DNA from 3 places in the Clostridium thermobutyricum genome. Region 1 is predicted to be linked to each of the others. Evidence: riboswitches for the same ligand, from Rfam matches in the RefSeq annotation. Region 1 holds a riboswitch; each other region holds the start of a gene.
The links. Region 1 has a riboswitch for lysine ahead of lysA (diaminopimelate decarboxylase). Riboswitches for the same ligand answer to the same signal wherever they lie in the genome.
Positions count from the first base shown of each region.

Region 2: it holds a riboswitch for lysine, as region 1 does, so the genes downstream of both, HMPREF1092_RS12490 (Na+/H+ antiporter NhaC family protein) here and lysA (diaminopimelate decarboxylase) in region 1, are expected to answer to the same signal.
Region 3: it holds a riboswitch for lysine, as region 1 does, so the genes downstream of both, HMPREF1092_RS03920 (amino acid permease) here and lysA (diaminopimelate decarboxylase) in region 1, are expected to answer to the same signal.

Region 1 covers NZ_KB850956.1:319,647-327,796, forward strand. The annotation lists gene HMPREF1092_RS01405 (DUF3892 domain-containing protein) at 1-155, opposite strand, end outside; gene HMPREF1092_RS01410 (hypothetical protein) at 213-452, opposite strand; gene HMPREF1092_RS01415 (alkaline phosphatase family protein) at 500-1,771, opposite strand; gene sfsA (DNA/RNA nuclease SfsA) at 2,173-2,865, shown strand; gene HMPREF1092_RS01425 (NAD(+) diphosphatase) at 2,909-3,412, shown strand; gene HMPREF1092_RS01430 (hypothetical protein) at 3,566-3,913, opposite strand; gene HMPREF1092_RS01435 (DUF1576 domain-containing protein) at 3,903-5,108, opposite strand; gene HMPREF1092_RS01440 (beta/alpha barrel domain-containing protein) at 5,346-6,029, shown strand; lysine riboswitch at 6,299-6,462, shown strand; gene lysA (diaminopimelate decarboxylase) at 6,590-7,885, shown strand; gene lepB (signal peptidase I) at 7,973-8,150, shown strand, end outside.
Region 2 covers NZ_KB850956.1:2,660,274-2,668,423, reverse strand. The annotation lists gene HMPREF1092_RS12530 (nitrite/sulfite reductase domain-containing protein) at 1-428, shown strand, start outside; gene HMPREF1092_RS12525 (hypothetical protein) at 474-659, opposite strand; gene HMPREF1092_RS12520 (nucleoside recognition domain-containing protein) at 773-1,348, shown strand; gene HMPREF1092_RS12515 (spore maturation protein) at 1,361-1,885, shown strand; gene HMPREF1092_RS12510 (ABC transporter ATP-binding protein) at 1,991-2,719, shown strand; gene HMPREF1092_RS12505 (putative ABC transporter permease subunit) at 2,703-4,286, shown strand; gene HMPREF1092_RS12500 (ACT domain-containing protein) at 4,457-4,897, shown strand; gene HMPREF1092_RS12495 (aminopeptidase P family protein) at 4,952-6,199, shown strand; lysine riboswitch at 6,279-6,452, shown strand; gene HMPREF1092_RS12490 (Na+/H+ antiporter NhaC family protein) at 6,552-8,150, shown strand, end outside.
Region 3 covers NZ_KB850956.1:879,231-887,380, forward strand. The annotation lists gene HMPREF1092_RS03915 (diguanylate cyclase domain-containing protein) at 10-1,689, shown strand; lysine riboswitch at 1,772-1,945, shown strand; gene HMPREF1092_RS03920 (amino acid permease) at 2,048-3,481, shown strand; gene deoD (purine-nucleoside phosphorylase) at 3,660-4,388, shown strand; gene HMPREF1092_RS03930 (methyl-accepting chemotaxis protein) at 4,536-6,530, shown strand; gene HMPREF1092_RS03935 (FUSC family protein) at 6,777-8,150, shown strand, end outside.

The DNA.
Region 1 (8,150 bases):
TTAGCCATTCTTACGGCTTCATCAACGCTAACTACTTCACCGTTAGATAACTCGTAGCCAGAAGCATATCTTCCGTCTTTAGTCATAACTTTAGTTACGCTTTCTAAGTTTGAACTTTTTTGAGTTTTTGAATTTTTCATAAAAAACACCTCCACTTTCTACACTAATAGTATGTGGAGAACATACGTATATATACTTAGTAATTTATGGTATTAATCTGATGGTCTATTTATATTTTCGTGAGGAAGTTTACTAAAATCACAATTAGAATTTGAATCTCCTACAAGAGTAGTAAATCCTTTTTGATCAATTACAGCTTTAGCATTAGAAATTTTTTGTTCTCTAGCTAATTCTATTGCATCTGCAATTGTTAATTGTTTTCCATTAGAAAGCTCATATGCAAAAGTAACACCGTTATTAGTTAGAATTTTAGTTATTGTTAAGTCTTCCATAAAAACACCTCCATTATGATAGTTTATCAATTTAATGGAGGCTTATTCTAAATAAATATACTATTTAATATATTTCCATCTATGTCACTTGGAACTTTTCCAAGCATATTAAATATTGTTGCTCCTTCATCTATAAGCCTAATAGGTCCTATATCAAAATTCTTTTTTACATTAGGTGCTTTGCAAAAGAATATTGTTTTATAATTATCATCTTTTGGGTTATATCCATGATTTGCAATAGCATGTTTACCTTTTGTTTTTTCTATTGTATTTCCTAAATAATCATTTATAAAGTAATAATTATCATTAGCTTCAAGCATAAATGTACATTTATCACTTGCCCCAAGTTTTTTAGCTTCTTCACTAGAAATAATATTTTTGATGCAGTTATTATTTTCTTTTGAAAAATTGCAAATTAAATCATAAACCATTTTGATCTTATATTTATTTTTTACATAAACATAAGCAGAACCATCACAGAAGTTAAGATAAGCATCATATTCTTTAATAACATTTTTAGAGTTCAATTTAATTAGATCATTTTTTAAAAATAGATTATTAAGTTTAATAACATATTCTGCATCCTTGAAACTATGATCTCCTAATGCAATCAAAGTAGATGAGTCGTATATATTGTTTTCCTTTAGAAATGATATTATTTCCCCTAGTCTTTTATCATGTCTTTTTAAGGATTGAGATATATGATTACTTTTAGTACCAAAAATATGTTTATGAGTATCCGTATCTGTAAAATGAACCATAATAAAATCAGCTAAATCATTTTTTAAAACATACATTAAGGTATTAAAAGTAAAATTATCTAAATAGGGTTGTTCATAGCCTTTTCTTAAATGACTATAGAGCTTTTCTATTTTAGCTTGAAATAATGGACTTCCATTTAGAGCAGAAACCATTATTTGATTTTGCCATTTTCTATTTGGAAAAATTTCTGGGATATTTAAATCAATGCTTTTAGATTTTCCTGTAACTGGCCAAAGTAAAGTACAAGTTTTAAGTCCTTTTTCTTTTGCTATATCATAAATTGTAGATCCATTTATTTGCTTCTTATACCAAAACCAATCTGGATTTTTTCTTTCAGGTTGTATAAGAATATTATTAATTATCCAATGATTAACTGGTAATTTTCCTGTAGCTATTGAAGTATGTGCAGGATAGGTTAATGATGGATAAACAGACTCAACATTATTTGAATAACTACTGTTTTCTTTCAATTCTTTAAAGTTTGGTAATTTTATAAGATTAATAAAATCTTTATTACCAACTGCGTCAAAAGATAAAATTATAAATTTTTTTTTCAATATTTTATTCCTCCTACATAGAGTGAATTTTGCCAATATACTTATGATTTTACTCTTATTATTATGTATATAGCAACACTATTGGAACAAAATGGCTTGTATAAGTTATCAACAAGCTGAAGCTAGTTATTTCAAGGGGTTGTTGAGAAATGTGGATAAAAAGCGTGAAATTGTGGATAACTTTACAAAGTGGATAAAATTGTAAAAACAGATTGTATACACAATATAATAGGGGATAGCTTGTTCGACAAACAATATAGTGCATATTGTAGAAAAATATAATATAAGATAAAATTAATTTAAATATGATGTCGAAAAATACTAACATTATGCACAAAGTTGTGGACAAAATATGTGGATAATGTTGATAACATACAATAAGTGGTAAGTGAGGATATAATATGGAATATATTAAGGAAATAACAGAAGCGGAATTTATAAATAGACCAAATAGATTTAATGCTTTAGTTAAAATAAATGGTAAAGAAGAAATTGTTCATGTACCTAATACAGGAAGATGCAAAGAAATATTAATTCCAGGAACAAAAATATTACTTAGAAAAGAAGATAATCCAACAAGAAAAACTAAATATGATTTAATTTGCGCTTATAAAGGAGATAAATTAATAAATATTGATTCTCAAATTCCAAATAAAGTAGTTATGGAGGCTTTAATAAATAAAAAGGTAGGAAAATTAATAGAATATAATAGTATATTAAAAGAAAAAACTTTTGGGAAAAGTAGATTTGATTTTAAATTAGAAAAAGAAACAGGAGAAGAATATTATTTAGAGGTAAAAGGAGTTACTTTAGAGAATAATGGATATGCAAGCTTTCCAGATGCTCCAACAGATAGAGGAAGAAAACATCTTTTAGAATTAGTTAAAGTAAAAGAAGAAGGAAAAGGTGCTGGGGTTTTATTTCTTATACAAATGGAAGGTATAAAAGAATTTACATCTAATGATGAAAATGATCCTGCTTTTGGAGAAGCATTAAGATATGCTAAAGAAAATGGAGTTGATATTTTTGTTTATTCTTGCATTGTTAGCGAAAAGGAAATAACATTAAATAAAGAGGTAAAATTATCAATTTAACATAGATATTTAAAAATAAAAAAGAAAGGAGTGATGTTAATAAATGAAATTTAAATATTGTCCATTATGTGGAGACGAATTGGAACAAAAATATAGTTATGATGAAGGTGGAGTTCCTTATTGTAAAAAAGATGATAAAATGTTTTTTGATACTCCAAGACCTTGTATTGTAGTTGGTGTAATAAAAAATGATGAAATACTTTTATTAAAACAAAGTTATATATTTAAAGATTCTAAAGTACTTATATCAGGTTATGTAGGACAAAATGAAAGTGCTGAAGAAACTGTATATAGAGAAGTTTTAGAGGAGACTGGAATAAAAGTAAAAAATATATCGTATATTGGTTCTGATTACGTTAAAGATAAAGATTTATTAATGTTAACTTTTATAGCTATTTATAAAGAAGGGGAAATTATTAAATCAGATGAAGTTGAACATGTAGAGTGGTGTAAAATAGATTGTGCATTAGCTCAAATGAAAGAAGATTTAGTAGGAACAAAAGCAGTATCTAAGATAATGGAAATTTTAAAAAATGATATAAATTAATAGAATCATAATTTTATAAATATTATATAAGTTAAAAACAAATATACTGTAGTCTTAATAAGATAGGATTTTATAAATAATAGCCCTAAGAATTTTCTTAGGGCTAAAATATTATGTTTATAACTACAATTAATATAGTAGTATTTATACTGATTAAATGATAGATTTACGTTGTAACTTTATAAAAAGAGTATTATTATTGTAATCAATAAATGCCTCATCTATCATCATTCCTACAAGAGTTAGCTCACTATCAAACTCACATTCACCACCAAGTTGCCAATAATATTGTTCAACTTCTCTTTGTCTAGGAGTATTTAAAGCCTTGTTTAAACTTTCAAAAGCTTCTTTAGGAAAATTTTCAATTATAGCTTTTATTTCTATATAAGATATATCTTCTAAAGTTTTTATATTAACACTAATATTATTAGTATTAAAATGATAGCAATATGCCATTATTTCATTTACGATTTTTAGATTTTTTTCCGTTTTAAAATTCATCTTGTCTAACCTCTCTTTTGAATGTAGTTATTAATGGGACTAATATCATTGCTACGAGTCCACCTGCAAAACCATTATTATAAAGGTTTAGTCCACCATGTAAATATCCAACATTAACTCCTAAACAAACATGTAAGAATCCTGCAAGTATTCCTACCCAAAATCCAAATTTACCAGCTATAGGAGCTAAACATGTGCTAAATAAAATAGCAAGTATTATACTTGGGCTTGTTAAAGGGTTTATATTTATAAGAGCTGCTAAAGTAGCTCCTATTAATATGGGAGTTATATTTTTTAAATGCTTACCAAAACATCCAAATCCAATAATATTAAAGATTCCGCCAAGAGTTGGTCCATTTAAATCTCCACCTATAAGTAATAAAAATAATGTTGAGAACAAGCCTAGTATTCCCATATTTATATATGTAGTATCTCCATATAATAAATAAAAATCAGAAACAAGTTTACCAGACTGATTGGACAAATTATTAAGTTTTTTTATATTATCTTTGCCAAAATAAATTCCAACACTTATTAAATAAATTGAAATAAACATCATAAAAAAGAGCAAGAATTTATTGCTTCCAGTATGCCAAAGAAGTCTAGAATCAAAGTCAATTCCAAAAGAACGTAAGATAGACATTAGTAATGTTGCAATTAATCCACCTGCAAAACCAATATTATATAGATTGTATCCAGAATGAGCTAAAATACAGTGGCTAGCTATTGGAGTTAAAATAAAACCTGTTATTACACCAATTATGGCACCTAAAATCATTCCAAGTGGAATATTGTCATAAGTAAAACTAAGTTGACTAACAGTAGGTGCTAAAGCAGTAGATAATAACATAACAAGACTATAGTTTAGAAGTGGTTGTTTTTGATATTTAGAAAAAAGATAAACGCCAAACATGATTGGCCAAATATTCAAAAGATTTTTACCAAAAAAAGCAAAACCGGTCATTAAAAATAATGCCATTATAGTTGAACCATTTGGTTTAATTTCTAAACGTATAAGCATTAAAATACTTATGATACTAGTAATACCCGCATTAAAAAGAGCGCTTGATATTCCACCAACAGCAATATAATCTGTTATTAAAATATCAGGAGCAAGTAAAATTTTCTTTAAACCATTTAAAATTTCAGAAGGAGAACTAATTAATAAAGCAGCTATTAAAAAAAATAGATACATAACCAAAAGAATTTTATAAGGTCTAAAAAAGTTCTTTTTCTTTAGCAAAATTTTCACCTCTCAAAATTAAATTTATAATTTATACCTAAATTAATAAACTTAAAACTCAATTTTATTATATTATAATGAATATAAACTTTTCTACTAAAAAATAGAAAAAATGCTAGAAAATATTTTCAAAAATTTTAAAAAAATATATAATTAAGAATAGTAAGAAGTTTTTGGGGAGGATTAAATATGAGTAATGGTATTAAATATGTTCCAGAAGTAATGGGAGTATTAAGAAGTCATATAGTAAAGGTTCCAGATGTAATAAGAAATTGTTCTGGGATAAGAATATTTGGAAAGAGGATAAAAAGTATACTATTTTCTACAGATGTTGCAATGATAAAAAATACAAATGCGGATGCTATTATGGCAGTATATCCTTTTACTCCTCAGCCAAAAATAACAGAGGCAATAGTAACTGCTGCTGATGTTCCGGTTTTTTGCGGAGTTGGGGGAGGAATAACTCAAGGGATAAGAGTTATTAATCTTGCATTAGATGCTGAATTTAAAGGAGCTATAGGAGTTGTAGTAAATGCACCTACATCTAATGAAATTGTTAAAAATATAAAGGAAACTATAGATATACCAGTAATAGTAACAGTATGTTCAGAAGAAGAAAATATAGAAGAAAGAATAGAAAGTGGTGCAACAATTTTAAATGTATCTGGAGGAAAGGATACAATTAAAATTGTAAAAAAAATAAGAGAATCACATCCTACATTTCCTATAATAGCAACTGGAGGCCCTACTGAAGAGAGTATAAAAGAGACAATAGAAGCAGGAGCAAATGCTATAACATATACACCTCCATCAGGGGCAGATAGAATGAGTGAATTAATGGACATATATAGGGAAAGAAAGGGACAAAAATAAAACTGTTAAAATAAAACCTTTATTTAAAGGTTTTATTTTTTTATCAAATTAGTAACAAAAAATTCCTATTGAAATATTATAAAATAGATGAGATTATTATATAAATATAATCAAAAGGATAAGAAAATAAGTAAGATAGTTAAGAATTTGATATAAGTAATAAATTGTAAAAATTTATTTCAGAAAAAAGTAATAAAAAATATTGTATTTTTTTTTAAATATGATATTATATTTATAAAAAAAGTTAGAATAAAATGGAAAAAGACAAAATACAGGGTAGAGGCGCCAGTGTAAAGAGTATTTATTAGGAGCTGCAAGCTATGATTAATAAAGAAAGGTGCAATGGCCGAAGTTAGCTGACCGCAAGAAGGCTTTCTGGGTATATGTATAATATGCATATAACTGTCACATAACGTGGAGTGCTACAACTGAGTTTAGTTTTTTTAGGGATAAGTCTATCCTTTTAAGCTATACGAAGATATAAATCAATTACACGCTATTACCCGTCACAGAAATTCTGTGGCGTTTTGTTTTACTTAAAATAGTGGAGGAATGAAAAGATGAAATTATTTGGCAGCATGATTGTAGAAGAAAATGTATTAAGTGTTGGGGGAATAAAATTAAGTAAACTAGCAGATAAATATGGAACACCTTTATATGTAATGGATGAGCAATTATTAGAAGAAAATTGTAGAGAATATTATAGAAATTTTAAATGTGAAGATAAAGGTAATAAAGTTGCTTATGCTGGAAAAGCATTTTTAACTTTAGCTATGTGTAAAATAGTAGAAAAAGAAGGTTTATATCTTGATGTAGTTTCAGGAGGAGAATTATATACAGCTTATAAAGCAAATTTTCCATTAGAAAGAGTATTATTTCATGGAAATAATAAAACTTTAGATGAAATTGAACTAGGAGTTGAACTAGGAGTTGGAACTTTTGTAGTAGATAACTTTTTTGAAATTGAACATTTAAATCATATAGCAAAAGAAAAAGGAAAAATACAAAATATTTATTTAAGAATTACACCAGGGATAGAAGCTCATACTCATGAATATATAAAAACAGGACAAATAGATTCTAAATTTGGTTTTGCACCTATAGGAGACAATATAATAAATGCAATAAAGAAAGCTATAAATTTAGAAAATGTAAATCTTTTAGGACTTCATTGTCATATTGGTTCTCAGATTTTTGAAATTGAGCCATATGAAGATGCAACAGAAATAATGCTAAAACTAATAAAAAGAGTTAAAGATGAAACTGGATATTTAATAAAAGAATTAGATTTAGGTGGAGGTTTTGGAATATACTATAGTAAAGGTGATAGTCCTAGAGAAACAAAGGAATATTGTCAAGCTATATTAAATAAAGCTGATAATGTATGTAAAGAAATAGAATTAGAAATGCCTAAATTAGTAATAGAACCTGGGAGATCAATTGTTGGTAATGCAGGAATAACATTATATACAGTTGGATCAATAAAAGATATTCCTGATATAAGAAAATATGTTTCAGTAGATGGTGGAATGACAGATAATATAAGACCTGCACTATATCATGCAAATTATGAATGTGTAGTTGTAAATAGAGTTATTCATGATTCAAGAGAAACAGTAACAATATCAGGAAAATGTTGTGAATCAGGAGATATACTTCTTCAAGGAATAAAAATACCATCAGTTTTAAGTGGAGATTTATTAGCAATAATGTCAACAGGAGCATATGGATATTCAATGTCTAATAATTATAATAAAATACCAAAACCAGCTGTTGTTATGGTTAAAGGCGGTAAAGAAAAAGTTATTTGTAAAAGAGAGACATATGCTGATATATTAAGAAATGAAATATTATAGATATTAAAAAATATTAACCTAATCCTTTCATAGACAAAAATGGATAAAATTGGTAAAATGATTATAGAAAGGATTAGGTGATTTTTTATGTGGAAAAAGGTTTTGAGAGAATGGGTATTTTTAATTGCTATAGCTTATGTAATTTCACTATTAATAAATAAATTTTTAATTTTTACGGTTTTTATACCGAGTGGATCAATGATGCCTACTATAAATATTGGTGATAGATTAGTGGCAACTAGAATTCATAATTATGATAATATAA
Region 2 (8,150 bases), 2.3 Mb from region 1:
TGGAACCAGCAGTAAAAGGTCAAAATACAGTTAAGAATGTAGAAATGTGTCCAGCAGGATTTTGTAAAAGATCAAAATATAATACTATAGGAATGGGAATGAAATTATCTAAAAAATATCAATGGATGCCTATGCCTTGTAGAACTAAAATTGGAGTAGCAGGATGTAGAAATGCTTGTTCAAGTATTTATGCAAAAGATGTTGGAATAATTGCTGATGTAACTGGAATGATGGTTGTTGCAGGTGGTTCAGCAGGATATAATCCAAGAGTTGCAGATATAATAATCCAAGATATAAGTGAACAAGAAGCTATGAGAATAGTAGATAATATTTTAGCTTATTATAGTGAAAATGCAGAGCCAGGTGAAAAGCTAGGATTTTTTATAGATAGAATTGGATTAGATAAATTTAAAGAAGATGTTTTATAAATAAAATAACTAAAGGAACTGTAGTAATACAGTTCCTTTTATAAATTAAAGTATACCTTCACTTTTTAGTAGATCTTCTAATTTTTGAAGTCTTTCACTTAATGTCATAAATTTTTCTTTTAAAGTATCTTTTGATACTCCATCCTCATCAATAACTCTCTCTAAATCTTCAACTGTCTTTAAAGCTTCATCAATATCTTGTTGAGCTAATTTAATGTTTGATTCTTTCATAAGTAAAACTCCTTTATACATTTACATATTGTTTATATATTTAATACTAGCACTAATAAAAGTTAAGTTCAATGAATATATTTAATTGTTAGTATTACTTAAATGGAGGATTTATGATTAATTATATTTGGTTTGCAATGATTTTTTTAGGAATAATAGTAGCACTTTTTACTGGAAATGCAGATAAAGTAACACAAGCTATTGTTGTAGGAAGTGATAGTACTGTTAAATTTGTAATTGGGCTTGTAGGAATAATGTGTTTTTGGTGTGGTGTAATGAAAGTGGCTGAAAAGAGTGGATTAACAGCTATATTAGCAAAAATATTAAGACCAATTTTAAAAATTTTATTTAAAGAAGCAGCAAAAGATGAAAAAGCACTTGGAGCAATAGTTATGAACTTAACTGCAAATATGTTTGGATTATCAAATGCGGCTACTCCTTTTGGAATAAAAGCTATGGAAGAAATGGATAGACTAAATAAAGAAAAAGGAACAGCTTCTAATGATATGGCTTTATTTCTGGTCTTAAATGCAGCTTGTATTCAATTGGTTCCAACAACAATACTTTCTATAAGAGCTTCTGAAGGTTCAACAAATGCAGGAGCAATAATACTCCCAGCCATAATTTCTACTTCAGTAGCAGCTATTGTTGGAGTAACTTGCTGCAAAATATTACAGAGGTATTTTTAGGGGAGGCTTTTTATGTTTGGATATATTACAAAAAGTATAATTCCTATAATAGTTCTTATTATTTTAGTTTATGGAATGATAAAAGGAAGAAAAGTTTACGAATGGTTTCTTGAAGGTGCGAAAGATGGACTTAAAGTTTGTTTAAATATATTTCCATGCCTTTTAGCTATGATTATAGCAGTGCAAATATTTAAAAGTGGAAATTTATTAGAACTTTTAAATAAAATTTTATCTCCAATTGCTTCTTTAATTGGATTACCAGAAGAGATTATACCTCTTGTTTTAATAAAACCCATTTCAGGAAGCGGAGCAATTGGAATCTTTACTGACATAATAAGAAGTTATGGACCAGATTCCTTGATTGGAAATTTATCTTCCGTAATTATGGGGACAACTGAAACTATCTTTTATACAATAACAGTTTATTTTGGGGCTGTTAGAGTAAAAAAAATAAGACATACTCTTTGGAGTGCTGTTTTTGCAGATATGGCAGCTATTTTTGCAGCTATAACTGTAGTTAAGTTGATGTTAACTTAATTGATTGTTAATAATTAGTTAAAAGATAAAAGATACCGTTTAATAAAGTTGGAAATAATGATAATATATATTGAAATATCACCTTAATTAAAAGGAGTGTAACATATGATAAAAATTGAAGGGGTTAGTAAAAATTACGGAAGAGGAAATGCTGTAAGTAATCTAAATATTGAAATAAAAGATGGAGAGATATTTGGTTTATTAGGACCAAATGGAGCAGGAAAAACTACTACAATAAAGATGATTACTGGTATAACAGAGCCAACAGAAGGGCGAGTGGAGATTAATGGCTATGATATATGTAAAAATCCTTTAGAAGCAAAGCTTCAATTTGGATATGTTCCTGATAGTCCAGATATGTTTTTAAAATTTACTGGAATGGAATATATAAATTTTATGGCTGATGTTTATAGAGTATCTAAAAAAGATAGAGAAATTAGAATAAAAGAGCTTTCAAATAAATTTGGAATGGAGAATGCTTTAGGAGATACTATTAAAAGCTATTCTCATGGAATGAGACAAAAGGTTGTTATTATGGGAGTTTTAGTTCATAATCCAAAAGCTTGGATTTTAGATGAACCTTTAACAGGATTAGACCCTAAATCTGCTTTTATACTTAAAGGAATGATGAGAGAGCATGCAGATATGGGAAATGCAGTTCTTTTTTCAACTCATGTATTAGAAGTAGCAGAAAAAGTTTGTGATAGAGTTGGTATTATAAAAAAAGGTGAATTGATTTTTGTTGGAACTTTAGATGAGCTTAGAGAAGAATTCAAAGCTGATAGTTCACTTGAAAGAATGTTCTTGGAGATGACAGATGATGAGGAATATTAGGCTTTTATTAAGATATTCATTTAAAGGACAAAGAACAAAAGGAAAATTCCAAATGCCAACTCCAGTTAGAAGTTTAATCTTTGCAATAGTTATACTTTGTTTATCAGGTGGGGTTGCAGGCGCAGTTGCAAGTGCTTATGGAATTTTAGAAAAGTTAGGTAAACAAGAGCTTTTATTATATTTTATATTGGCATTAGGAAGTGGGATTACATTTGTAATTGGATTATTTAGTGTATTAAATAACTTCTTTTTAGCTGAAGATAATGAAATCTATATTTCACTTCCTTTTAGAGCTAGTGAGATAGTTATAAGTAAACTAATAAGAATTTTAATTTATTTATATATATATTCACTTATTATAGTTTTACCTCTTATAGCTTATGGAACAGTATCAAATTCTAATCCTATTTATTATATATTTGTTGCTTTGGCTTATATTTTTAATCCTATAATACCTATGATTATTGGATTTATAATCTCAACTATTTTAATGAGTATATCAAATCTTTCAAAACACAAAGATGTTATAAAAGTTATTTTTTCAATTTTACTTATAGTATTTATAATATTAATTAATTTACTTTTTCAAGGAAATAGAATTGGAATAAGAACAGCTAATGCAATAGTAGGAAAAGAGTCTTTATTAAAATTAATAAGTTCAATATTTATAAATAATAAATTAGAAGTAATGGCTTTATCTAATCCAGGAAGTTCAACAGGATATATAAATATGGGAATAGTATTATTAATTGTAATCATATTATTTGCATTATTATATTTTGTTTCAGAAAAATTATATTTAAAAAGCTTAAAAGGGTTTGGAGATATTAGTTCTAATAAAGAAAAAGTAAAAGTGGCAAAAGTGAAAAGTTCATCAGTACTTAAAGCTTTGGTTATTAAAGAAATTAAAATTATTTTTAGAAATCCAACTTTCTTTTTAAATTGTGTAGTCATGTTATTTTATATACCAGTATTATATATGATTATATTATTTTCAAATGGGGCTAATGATTTAAATTGGAGTTTAGGATATTTAATAATTGGAGGAACACCATTAGTTATAGGAGTTGGAATGTCAAGTGGGTCAGCAGGTAGTACTGCCTTAAGTAGAGAAGGAAATAATTTTATAGTTTCTAAATATATACCTGTAAGTTATAAAACTCAACTTTTAGCAAAAATAATTTCTGCATTTACTATAAATTCACTAATTTTAATAATTGGGATTGGTTTGCTTGCAATTGAAAAAGTTAGATTAGAAATTTTTATATTAAGTTTAATAATTCAAATACTAACTTGTTTTTTAATAACGGTTATTGGAATTTTATGTGATTATATATCACCTAAAATAATATGGCAAACTGAAAAGAATCTTTATAAAGGAAATTTTAAAAGCTTAGGAAATATAATAATTTCAGTAATATTTGGAGGAATTCTATTGGGATTTGCTCTTTTGACTAAGAGTATTTTTTTAACTTTTATAGTTAATTTCCTATTATTAGTAATAAGTATAATCATAGTTTTATTTATTTTGAATAAAAAAGTAGTAAAAACATATAATTTGTTATAATTCAAAGAAAGTCTAAATAATTTGATAAATTATCAATTATTTAGGCTTTTATTTTTTATATTAATTGAAAAAAATATTAATATAAATTAATTTTATATTAATAATAATTTATTTATGGTAAAATATTCAATAAGGGTAAATGGAAGGCATTTTAAGAGGGGGTATGATTTATGGAAGAAGAAAAATTTTTTATTGTAAATGGAGCTGTATTACCTGATGTTTTTTATAAAGTATTAGAGGTTAAAGAGCTTATTCATACAGGAAAGGTAAAAGACATTTCAGAAGGAGTAAAGGTAGTTGGAATAAGCAGAAGTACTTATTATAAATATAAAGATACTGTTTATCAAATGGCTGAAGGAGTTAATAGTAAAAAGATAACTATAGTTTTACTTTTATCACATAAATCAGGAGCATTAGCAAGAGTATTAGACTTTATTGCAACAAATAAGTTAAATATATTAACAATTAGTCAAGATATACCTATAAACATGACAGCTAATGTTACAATAACATTAGATGTTGCTAAAATAAAAGGCGATGTTAAAAAATTCTTGTATAAGATAAGTGAAATAGATGAAGTAATAAAAGTAAGAGTACTGGCAGTAGAGTAATTGTTTTATATCAAAAGATAAAGTGTAAAAAATAAAAAGAAAGAGGGAGTAGAAATGAAAAAAGAAGTATTTGAATTAAACAGAAAAAGATTAATAGAAAAATTGGATGATAATTCCTTACTAATTCTTTTTGCAGGAGAAGCACCTAAAAAAACAGCAGATGAAAAGTATGGTTTTACACCAAACAGAAACTTTTATTATTTAACAGGATTAGCAGAGGAAAAACATATTTTAGTTATTTCAAAAATTAATGGTGAAGTTACTGAAAAAATGTTTATAAAAGAAATAGATTTAGAAATGGAAAGATGGCTTGGAAAAACTATAAGACAAGAAGAAGTAGAGCCATTAAACGGAATAAAAGAAGTTGGATATTTAGGAGAGCTTAAAGGATTTTTAAATAGATTATTAGGAGAACAAGAACAATTTACTATATACCTAGATTTAGAAAGAGATTCTTTTGATAGTCTTCAAACAATAGCTGGAGAATATGCTAAAAAATTAAGAAAGAAATATCCTCATGTTAATATAAAAAATGCTTTTCCTTTATTTGCACCATTAAGACTTGTAAAAAGCCCAGAAGAAATAGAAGAAATGAGAAAAGCCATAGAAATAACAATAGCTGGTGTAGAATGTATAATGAAAAGTATAAAGCCAGGTATGAAAGAATATGAAACTGAGGCTTTCTATGAATTTGAATGTAGAAGTAGAGGAATATCAGATTATGCATTTAAAACTATAGCAGCAGCAGGTATAAATGCAACAACTCTTCATTATGTAGCTAATAATGATACTTTAAAAGATGGAGATTTAATGTTATTTGACCTTGGAGCTCAATGGAATTACTATAATGGAGATATTTCAAGAACTATCCCTATAAATGGTAAATTCACTGAAAGACAAAAAGAAGTTTATGAAGCTGTTTTAAGTGTAAATGAAAGAGTTATTGAAGCTATGAAACCAGGTGTAAATTTTATAGATTTAAATAATCAAGCAACTGAGTGGATAGCTGAAGAATGTATAAAATTAGGTCTTATAAAAGATAAGAGTGAAGTTAGAAAATATTACTTCCATAGCATAGGACATAGTTTAGGACTTGATACACATGATATAGATAATCCAAGAAGAAATACTATATTAGAACCAGGAATGGTTTATACTGTTGAACCAGGAATTTATATTCCAGAAGAAGGAATTGGAGTAAGAATAGAGGATGATATTCTTATAACAGAAACAGGAAGAGAAGTATTAACTAAAGATATGATTAAAACTGTTGAAGAAATAGAAAAATTCATGAGTAAATAATTTAATAATAAAATATGAACAAACTATTGCGAAAGAATAGGATATACTGTATACTAACTTTAAATTAAAGTTGAATATACGAAGAGGTAGAGGCGCGAATCTTAAGAGTACTATAGTTTTTATAAGCAAATTGGAACTATAGGAAAGGAAGATTCGCCGAAGGATATAAGAAATTGCTTTAATCTTATAATCCTGGGGTTATGCAGAATATGCATAAGACTGTCACAAGAAATTGTGTTGGGCTATCATTCTAGGATTTTGCATATTGTAGAAGCTTGGGTGTTATCTCAAGGTTCTTTTTACATTTTTTGTAATAAAGCCTCTGAGTAATAAAAATAAGGGGGACATTTTAATGAAAGTAAGAAAAGTAGTAGTATTTTTATTAAGCTTTATTTTAATAATGAGCTTATCAGTAACAGCATTTGCAGCAGAAGTTGACCCAGGAGTTTTAAATGCAGAGAAATTTGGAATTTGGACAATAGTTCCACCATTAGTAGCAATAGTTTTAGCCTTTATAACAAAGAATGTAATAATATCATTATTTATAGGAGCATTAGCAGGGTGTTTTATGCTTCAAATTTGTGGAATGAATGTTTTTGAAGGATTTGTACAGGCTTTTTTAGACCTTATACAAAGGATTTTAAATTCACTAGCAGATCCTTGGAATGCAGGAATTATACTTCAAGTTTTAGCAATTGGAGGTGTTATAAGTCTTGTAGGTAAAATGGGGGGAGCAAGAGCTATTGCAGAAGCACTTGCGAAAAGAGCAAAAACGCCGAGAAGTGCACAACTTGTAACTTGGTTTTTAGGATTACTTGTATTTTTTGATGATTATGCAAATTCATTAATTGTTGGACCTATAATGAGACCAGTTGCTGATAAACTTAAAATATCAAGAGAAAGACTAGCTTTTATTATAGACGCTACAGCAGCACCAATTGCTGGTCTTGCAATAATTTCAACATGGATAGGATTAGAAGTGGGTCTTATAAAAGATTCTTTTACTCAAATAGGAATGAGTGTAGATGCTTTTGGAGTATTTTTAGAAACAATACCTTTTAGATTTTATAATATATTAATACTTGCATTTGTAGTTATAACAACAATAATGCTTAGAGACTTTGGGCCTATGAGAAAAGCAGAATCGAATGCAAGAAAAGGGATAAATGAAGTTGTAGAAGCAGAAAATGAAGAAGAAATGATGGTTAAAGAAGGTGTTAAATTAAGTATATGGAATGCAATAATTCCAATAGGAACACTTATATTATCAGCTTTAGCGAGTTTTTATTATAGTGGATATTCATCAATAATGTTAGGAGAAAATACTGCATTAATTGAATTATTAAACAATTCACCATTTTCATTTTCATCAATTCAACAAGCTTTTTCAGCAGCAGATGCATCAACAGCTCTTTTTCAATCAGCTATACTAGCATCAATAGTTGCAATAGGAATGGCAGTATGGAAGAAAATTTTTACAGTAACAGAAGCAGTTGATGCTTGGATAGATGGAATGAAAGGGCTTTTAATAACAGGAGTAATACTTTTACTTGCTTGGTCATTAAGCTCTGTTATAAAAGATTTAGGAACAGCTAAATATTTAGTAACACTTTTATCAGATACTATTCCAGCTTTTCTTCTTCCAAGTATAATTTTTATTCTTGGAGCAATAATTTCATTTGCAACAGGAACAGCATATGGAACTATGGGAATTTTGATGCCACTTGCAATACCTTTAGGATATTCAGTTTCATCAGATATGGGATATGTAATTGTATGTACAAGTGAAGTTTTAACTGGAGCAATTTTTGGAGATCATTGTTCACCTATATCAGATACAACAATTCTTTCTTCTATGGGGGCTGGATGTAATCATATAGAGCATGTTAGAACCCAAATGTGGTATGCAATTTTTGTAGCAATAGTTACTGTAGTCTTTGGATATATACCA
Region 3 (8,150 bases), 560 kb from region 1:
GGCATTAAATTGCAATTGATAAAATTACTAATAGAAAATTTCCCATTTGGAATGTGGATTGAAGATAAAGAGAAAAAAATAAGTACTGTAAATTTAAAATTTTTAGAGTTATTTAATTGTGAAAAAGAAAAGATATTGGGGAAAACATTCTATAACTTATTAGAAGAAAAAAAATATAAAAAAGAAGAATTTAAAATAAATGATTATTTAGAAATTAGAATATATAATAAGAAAAATATTTTGAATTGTAAAAAGATAGAGGTATTAGATAGAGATAAAAATATAATTGGTAAAGTTGGGATAGTAGATTGTGAAAAAAATTGTTATTTGAAAAATGTAATTAACGCAATTCCATATATAATTTCGTATAAAGATATAAATGGCAATTTAACAGGATGTAATAAAGCATTTGAAAAATTTGTTGGTCGTGATGAATTAAATCTTTTAGGAGAAAAGTATAAAGAAAATTGTTTAGAAAAAGAATTGGTATTAGAAATAGCAAATAAAGATGGTAATAATTTAAAGAAAAAGAATAAAAGACTTTATGAAATTCAATATGAAAATAATAAAGTTATGAAAGTAGAAAAATTCCCTTTAAAAGATTCAGAAGGGAAAATTATAGGAGTAGTTGGTTTATCTGAAGATATAAGTGAAGATAAAAAGTTTCAAAATAAAATAATAGAAGAATCATATAAAGATAAAACAACAGGATTATATAATAGAAATTATTTTGAAAAAATAGCTGTAGAAATAGATAAAAATTTTAATGGTAAATTGATTTTAATTATGGGAGATAGTGATGCATTAAAATTAGTTAATGACTCTTTAGGACATTTAGAGGGAGATAGGTATTTAAGAGATTTAAGTAGAATAATTTTAGAAGTAGTAAATAAGCGTGGAGATGTTATAAGATGGGGTGGAGATGAATTTATAATATTAATTCCAAATGCAAATATAGAAGATGCTAAAGAAGTTACAGAAAGAATAAATTATTTATGTAGAAATAATGATAGTAGTCCAATTCCTATAAGCTTATCAATGGGATATTCATATAGACAAGAAAATAATAAAACTTTAGATAAAATGATAGAAGAAGCAGAAAATGAGGTATATAAAGAAAAGCTGATAAAAAGTGAAAAAACTAAAAAAAGGCTTTTTGAATATATACAAAAATCTTTGATGGAAAAATGCTGTGAATCAGAGGAAGTTAGAAAAAGAAAGCATATATTAATACAAAAAATTTGTGAAGAATTGAATCTAACTAAAAAAGAAATAGAAGATATACAGTTAGCTTCTGATTTATGTTCTATTGGAATGATAGCAATTCCTGATAATATAGCTAAAAAGAATATTGATGAATTAACTGATAAAGAGATTGAAATATTAAAAACTCATCCAGATAAAGGATATAGAATAGTAAAATCTTATCCTGAAATAGCTAAAGTAAGTAAGATTATCCTTACTCATCATGAAGATTATAATGGAAAAGGCTATCCTTTAGGATTAGCAGGAGAAGATATACCTTTAGGAGCTAGAATAATAAGAATAATAGAAGATTACAATTATTATTTAAAATTTGATAATAAAATTACTAAAAAAGACATAGAAATCAAAATAAAATCTCAATCTTACGAAAAATATGACCCAAAATTGGTAAAAGTCTTTTTAAAAGTGATAAGTGAAATGTAAATATAATGTAAAAAATACAATTTTAATATTGAAAAAAATTAAATATGAAACAATAATAATATAGTAAAGTAAAAGAAACATTAGTTCAGGTAGAGGCGCGAAATTCAAGAGTATTTATAATTGTAAAAGCAGATTAGGTTATAAAAAAAGGGGATTTTGCCGAAGTATTGTAATGATTGCTTTAAATTACAATACTGGTTATATACATAATATGTATATAATTGTCACAACATAGTTGTGGGGTGCTATCATTCTAAGGCAAAAGATGATGTACTAAGTACGTGGATTTGTGTGCCCTGAGTGATATATATTTTCCTCAGGGCTTAATTTTTTTGCTTTAGTAGGAAACTAAGGAGGAATGTATGTGGAAAGTAACACAGAGTTAAAAAGAGGTCTTAAAGAGAGACACATAAGTATGATTGCTATGGGTGGAGCCATTGGAACTGGAATATTCTTAGCAATGGGAGATAGTATACATACAGCAGGGGCAGGTGGAGCTTTAGTTGCCTATGGTGCAATTGGAGTAATGGTTTATTTTTTGATAACTAGCCTTGGAGAAATGGCGACTTTTATGCCTATATCTGGCTCGTTTGGAGTATATGCTTCCGAATTTGTAGATCCAGCTTTTGGTTTTGCAATGGGATGGAATTATTGGTACAACTGGGCAATCACTATAGCTACAGAAATGGTCGCAGGAGCGTTGGTTATGAGATTTTGGTTTCCGCATGTTCCCGCAATAGTTTGGAGTTCTTTATTTTTAACTATAGTAGTAGTATTAAATTTATTGTCAGCAAAAGCTTATGGAGAAGCAGAATTTTGGTTTGCTAGTATAAAAGTAGTTACAGTTATTATATTTTTAATAGTTGGAGCTTTAATTATATTTGGAATCATGAATGGACAATACATAGGGTTTAAAAACTTCTTCGCAGATGGAGGACCATTTGTAGGAGGAGGAAAAGCTATAATAAGTATATTCCTAATAGCAGGTTTTTCTTTCCAAGGAACAGAGCTTATAGGAATAACAGCTGGAGAATCAGAAAATCCAGAAAAAACTATACCAAAAGCAGTTCACACAATATTTTGGAGAATATTAATATTTTATATGGGAACTATTCTTGTTATAGGATGCATATTAACCGCTAAACAAGCAGGTGTAGAAACAAGTCCATTTACTATGGTTTTTGAAAGAGCAGGAATTGCAGGGGCAGCTTCCGTAATGAATGCAGTAATTTTAACTTCAGTTTTATCAGCTGGAAATTCAGGAATGTATGCTTCTAGTAGAATGTTACATTCAATGGCTCACGAAGGAATGGCTCCAAAAATATTTGGTAAAACAAATAAAAGAGGTGTTCCAGTTAATGCAGTGTTACTTACAACAGTTGTTGCATCAGCATGTTTCTTAACAGGTTTATATTCAGAAAATCAAGTTTATATTTGGTTAGTTGCTGCATCAGGTTTAGCAGGATTTATAGCATGGCTTGGAATAGCAGTATGCCATTATAGATTTAGAGGTGCATATATAGCACAAGGAAGAGATTTAAAAGATCTTCCTTATAGAGCTAAATTATATCCATTTGGACCAATAATTGCATTTGTACTTTGTGCAATAGTTATTATTGGGCAAGGTGCAAGTTATGTTACATCAGGAGGAATCCAATGGATGGGATTCATTTCATCTTATTTAGGAATTCCACTATTTTTAATAATACTAATTGGATATAAGATAAAAAATAAAACAAAAATTATAAAATTAAAAGATGTAGATTTAAATAAAAATAGAATTAATGAATAAAAAAAAGCTTTAGTATATAAAAAATTGCGAAAAACAATTTTTTATACTAAGGCTTTTCTTATTTTTATAAAAAAATAAGAAAAAAGTAAGAAAACGTTAACAAAATAATTAAGAAAACCCTTACATAAAAAAAAAAACTATGTTATAATTTATTCATAAAACCAAGGAGGATGAGTTTATGGAAAAATTAGTACCAACACCACATAATGCAGCTAAAGCAGGTGATATTGCTGAAACAATATTATTACCAGGAGATCCTTTAAGAGCAAAATTTATTGCTGAGACTTTTTTAGAAAATCCTGTTCAATATAATACTGTTAGAGGCATGTTTGGATATACAGGAACATATAAAGGAAAAAGAATATCTGTTCAAGGAACAGGAATGGGAATACCTTCAATAGGAATTTATTCATATGAATTAATACATTTCTATGGAGTAAAAAATCTTATAAGAATAGGTTCAGCTGGTGCAATAGATGAGAGCCTAAAATTACATGATATAGTTATAGGAATGGGAGCATGTACAGATTCAAATTTTGCATCACAATATAACTTACCAGGTACATTTGCTCCAACTGCAAGCTATAAATTAGTTGAAGGAGCAGTAAATGCAGCAAGAGAGCTTAATATTGAAGCTAAAGTAGGTAATATACTTTCAAGTGATGTTTTCTATGGTGAAAATGGATTAGATTCATTAAAATCATGGCAAAAAATGGGTGTTCTAGCTGTTGAAATGGAATCAGCAGGACTTTACATGAATGCAGCAAGAGCTGGAGTTAATGCTTTATGTATGTTAACTATATCAGATTGTCCATTTACTGGGGAATTAACAAGTGCAGAAGAAAGACAAACAGCTTTCACTAATATGATGAAAGTTGCTTTAGAAATGGCTTATAAATTAGATTAATTTAAGAAAAAAAGTTAGGTGTACACCTAACTTTTTTTATGTTTAAATTTAAAATGATATGAATAAATTTTAAAATAAAATTTAATAGATTGATTACATCTATCCTTATTTCTTATAATAAAATAATAAGAACTAAGGAGGAAGATTATGAAAAGATATGCAGGGGTAAAAGAATTAGTATTAAAGAGAATATTGCTTCCTACAACAATTATATTTATATTAATAGGAATTGTTGTAAATATAATGGATTTAAAAATGATAACAAATAGCAATCTTAGTATAATGAAAAGTGTAGCAACACAAGCCAGTCAGGTAGTTGCTAGAGAAATTGATAATGATTTACTTCTTGCAAAAGATATTACTAGAGATAGCGGAATAAGAAATAATAATATTTCTATACAAAATAAAGTTAAAATATTAAATGATTATAAAAGTGAAGATATTTTAAGAATAGGATATGTTACTAGTAACGGAGATATGTATTCTACAGATAATAATGAGACAAATATATCTAAAGAAGAGTTTTTCAAAAAAATAATGGATGGAGATTCAGGAGTCTATGGACCATATTTTGATGAAAAAAATAATGAATTTATAATTGATTTTTATTCACCAATTATTGAAGATGGAAAAATTAAAGGTGGAATAGTAGTAGAAAAGTCTGGATATATATTATCTAATATAGTAAAAGGAATAAAATTTTTAAAAACTGGTAGCTCATATATTATAAATTCAAAAGGAATAATTATAGGGGCTGAAAATCCTAATCTAATAAATAATGTGAGTACATATATGAATGATGGTGTAATAAATGGAAATTCGCAATTAGGATATTTAGAAAAAAAAGACTTTAATGGACAATTAGGAATAAGTGAATATAAAAATAATGGACAGAAAGATTTTGTGGCATTTGCACCTATAAATAAATTAGGGTGGAGTATAGCTATAGTAGTTCAAAAATATGATATATTAAAATCCTTATACATTTTAAATTTAATAATTATTATAATAATGATAATTGGGTTAGGAATATTAGCAGTAATAATTTGGAGAATGTCAGATAAATTATCAAATAGTTGTGATGATTTGAAAAAGAGTACATTGAAATTTTCTGAGGGAGATTTTACAGAAGAAAAATATGAAGAAGAAAAAATTTCAGAATTAAAAGAAATTCACAATGCTATTGAGTTTGGAAAAGTAAAGATAAAAGGTTCAATATCTACAGTGAAAAATATTACTTCTGACTTAAATGATGAAGCGGAAGCACTTGTAAGTGTATCTGAAGATATGTTAGTAGATTCTCAAACTATAGCTACTTCATTAGAAGAATCTACAAAAGGAATACAGGAACAAAGTGAAAGATTAATAGACATAAATTCTATTTTAGAGAAATTTAATGATAAGATATCAAATATGAGAGAATTAGTTGAAAATTTAGATGTAATATCTCTAGATATAAATAATAGAGCAGTAAAAAGCAATGAAGATATGACTGTTTTAGATAAATCAATAAGAGATTTTAAAAATAAATTTGATAATTTTGAAGCATCAGCTTTAAAAGTTAGTACTAAAATTAATTCTATAAACGAAATAGTAAATGTAATAAATGATATTTCAGATCAAACAAATTTACTTTCATTAAATGCTGCAATTGAAGCTGCTAGAGCGGGAAATGCAGGAAGAGGATTTACAGTAGTAGCAGATGAAATTAGAAAGCTTGCAGAAGAATCAAGAAATTCATCTTTAGAAATAGCAAAATTAATAAAATTTGTTATCATTGATAATAAAAAGATGTTTGAAGAAGTATCTTCCATGAATAAAGAAATAAAAGAAAAATATGAATATGTAGTTAAAGCTAGAAAATCATTTGAGGACATATCTAATTATGTAAATAAGATTGTGTTATGTATTGCTTCTTTAACAGCAAATTTTGTAATTATAGACAATGAAGAGCATATGATTTTATCTAAAGTAGAAAATATAGCCTCTATTTCTGAAGAACTTTCAGCAAGCTCTGAAGAAGTTTACGCGTCAGTAGAAAATTTCGTTGCTTTAAGCGAAGTAATAAAAAATTCTTCAGAACATTTAAGTAGTGTAATAGTAGATTTAGATGAAATAGTTAGAAAATTTAAGATAGATTAAAAATTAATTATAATTTATATTTAAAAATATTAGATAATTATTTTGATATATTTAACAAAAAATAGATGTAAATAAAAGGAAAAGGTTTAAAAGTATAAAAATATATATATTAAATAAAAGTCTTAATAAGTTTTAGCTTATTAAGACTTTTTATGATTAAAATACTTTGAAAGAGTTATTTTAATTATAGAAATAATTATGATATAATACTTTTTATCACAATTAAAGGAAAAAAGGGGAAGAGAAATGAAGGGAGAAAAAAGAAAATTAGTTATCTCTAAAACGATAACTTTTTTATTTATTGTCGGATTTATAATATTATTTAAAAGTATTTTTGGAGACGAAAATACTCTTATTGGAGTTACTACAATAACTGGAGCATTAACGTTTTTAGAAAGAAACTTAACTACTAGAAAAGGAAGATATTTTATTGAATTACTAGTTTTAAATATAGGACTAGGAATATTTTCTTATATAGCAGGATTAAATCCTACATTGGCTTTAATATTTAATTTTATAAGTATGTTTATTATTGGTTATATATTTTCTTATGATATTAGAAGCCATATGTATGTACCTTTTGGATTACAATATGTATTTATGTTAGCAGTACCAGTAGATTTATCAGGTCTTTATAAGAGAGTTTTATCTCTTATATTTAGTTCAATTTTTATTATGGTAGTTCAAATTATAGTAAATAGAAACAAGATTGAAAAGGAAGGGGTTCCAGCAATAAAAAATCTTATTGATATTACTATAAAGTTATTAAAATCAGAAGATGTAAAAAAAGATAAAGAGTTAAAATTTAAGTTTGAGAGCATTTCAATAAAACTCAAAGAAGTTATATATAATAGCAAAAAAGAAAATTTTCATATAGAGACTAATGGAAAAGCTATGATAGATATAGTTATTTTTCTAAGAAGTATATGTAATAGAAAATTTGAAATAGAAGATAAAGAAATGTATATAGAAGCTTTAAAAAAAATAAATTTATATATAGAAGAAAAGCGTGATTTAAGAACTTTAAATGAGATAGATTTTATTGATACTGATTTAGATTTAAAAGTTATAAGCAAGCTTTTAATAAACTTACAAAATAAAAAAGATAAAAATAATTTTATAGTTTCAGACGAATTAAAAAGCAAAAATAAATTAAATAGATATTTTAATAAAAACTCTATGAGCTTTAGATATGCAATAAGAATTGGTATTACTATAGGACTTAGCAGCTTTATTGTTGATTATTTTAATATATTCCAAGGAAAATGGATGCTATTTACAATATTTGCTCTTATACAGCCTTATTCAGAGTATGGAAAAATAAAAACAATTCAAAGAATGCAAGGAACATTTATAGGTGCAGTAATAGCATTTGTTTTATTTTCTTTAGTAAATAATCCAATTATACAATCAGTATTTATTATAGGAGTAGGATATTTAGATAGTTTCCATAAAACTTATAAGGAAAAAATGATTTATGTAACAATATCTGCTATAGGAGCATCACTCATTTTAGGTGGAACATTTAAAATGGTTAGCACGCGTCTTATATTAATTATGTTAGGTGTAGTAATAAGCGCTATAGGAAATAAATTTATTTTGCCTTATTCTATAGAAGAT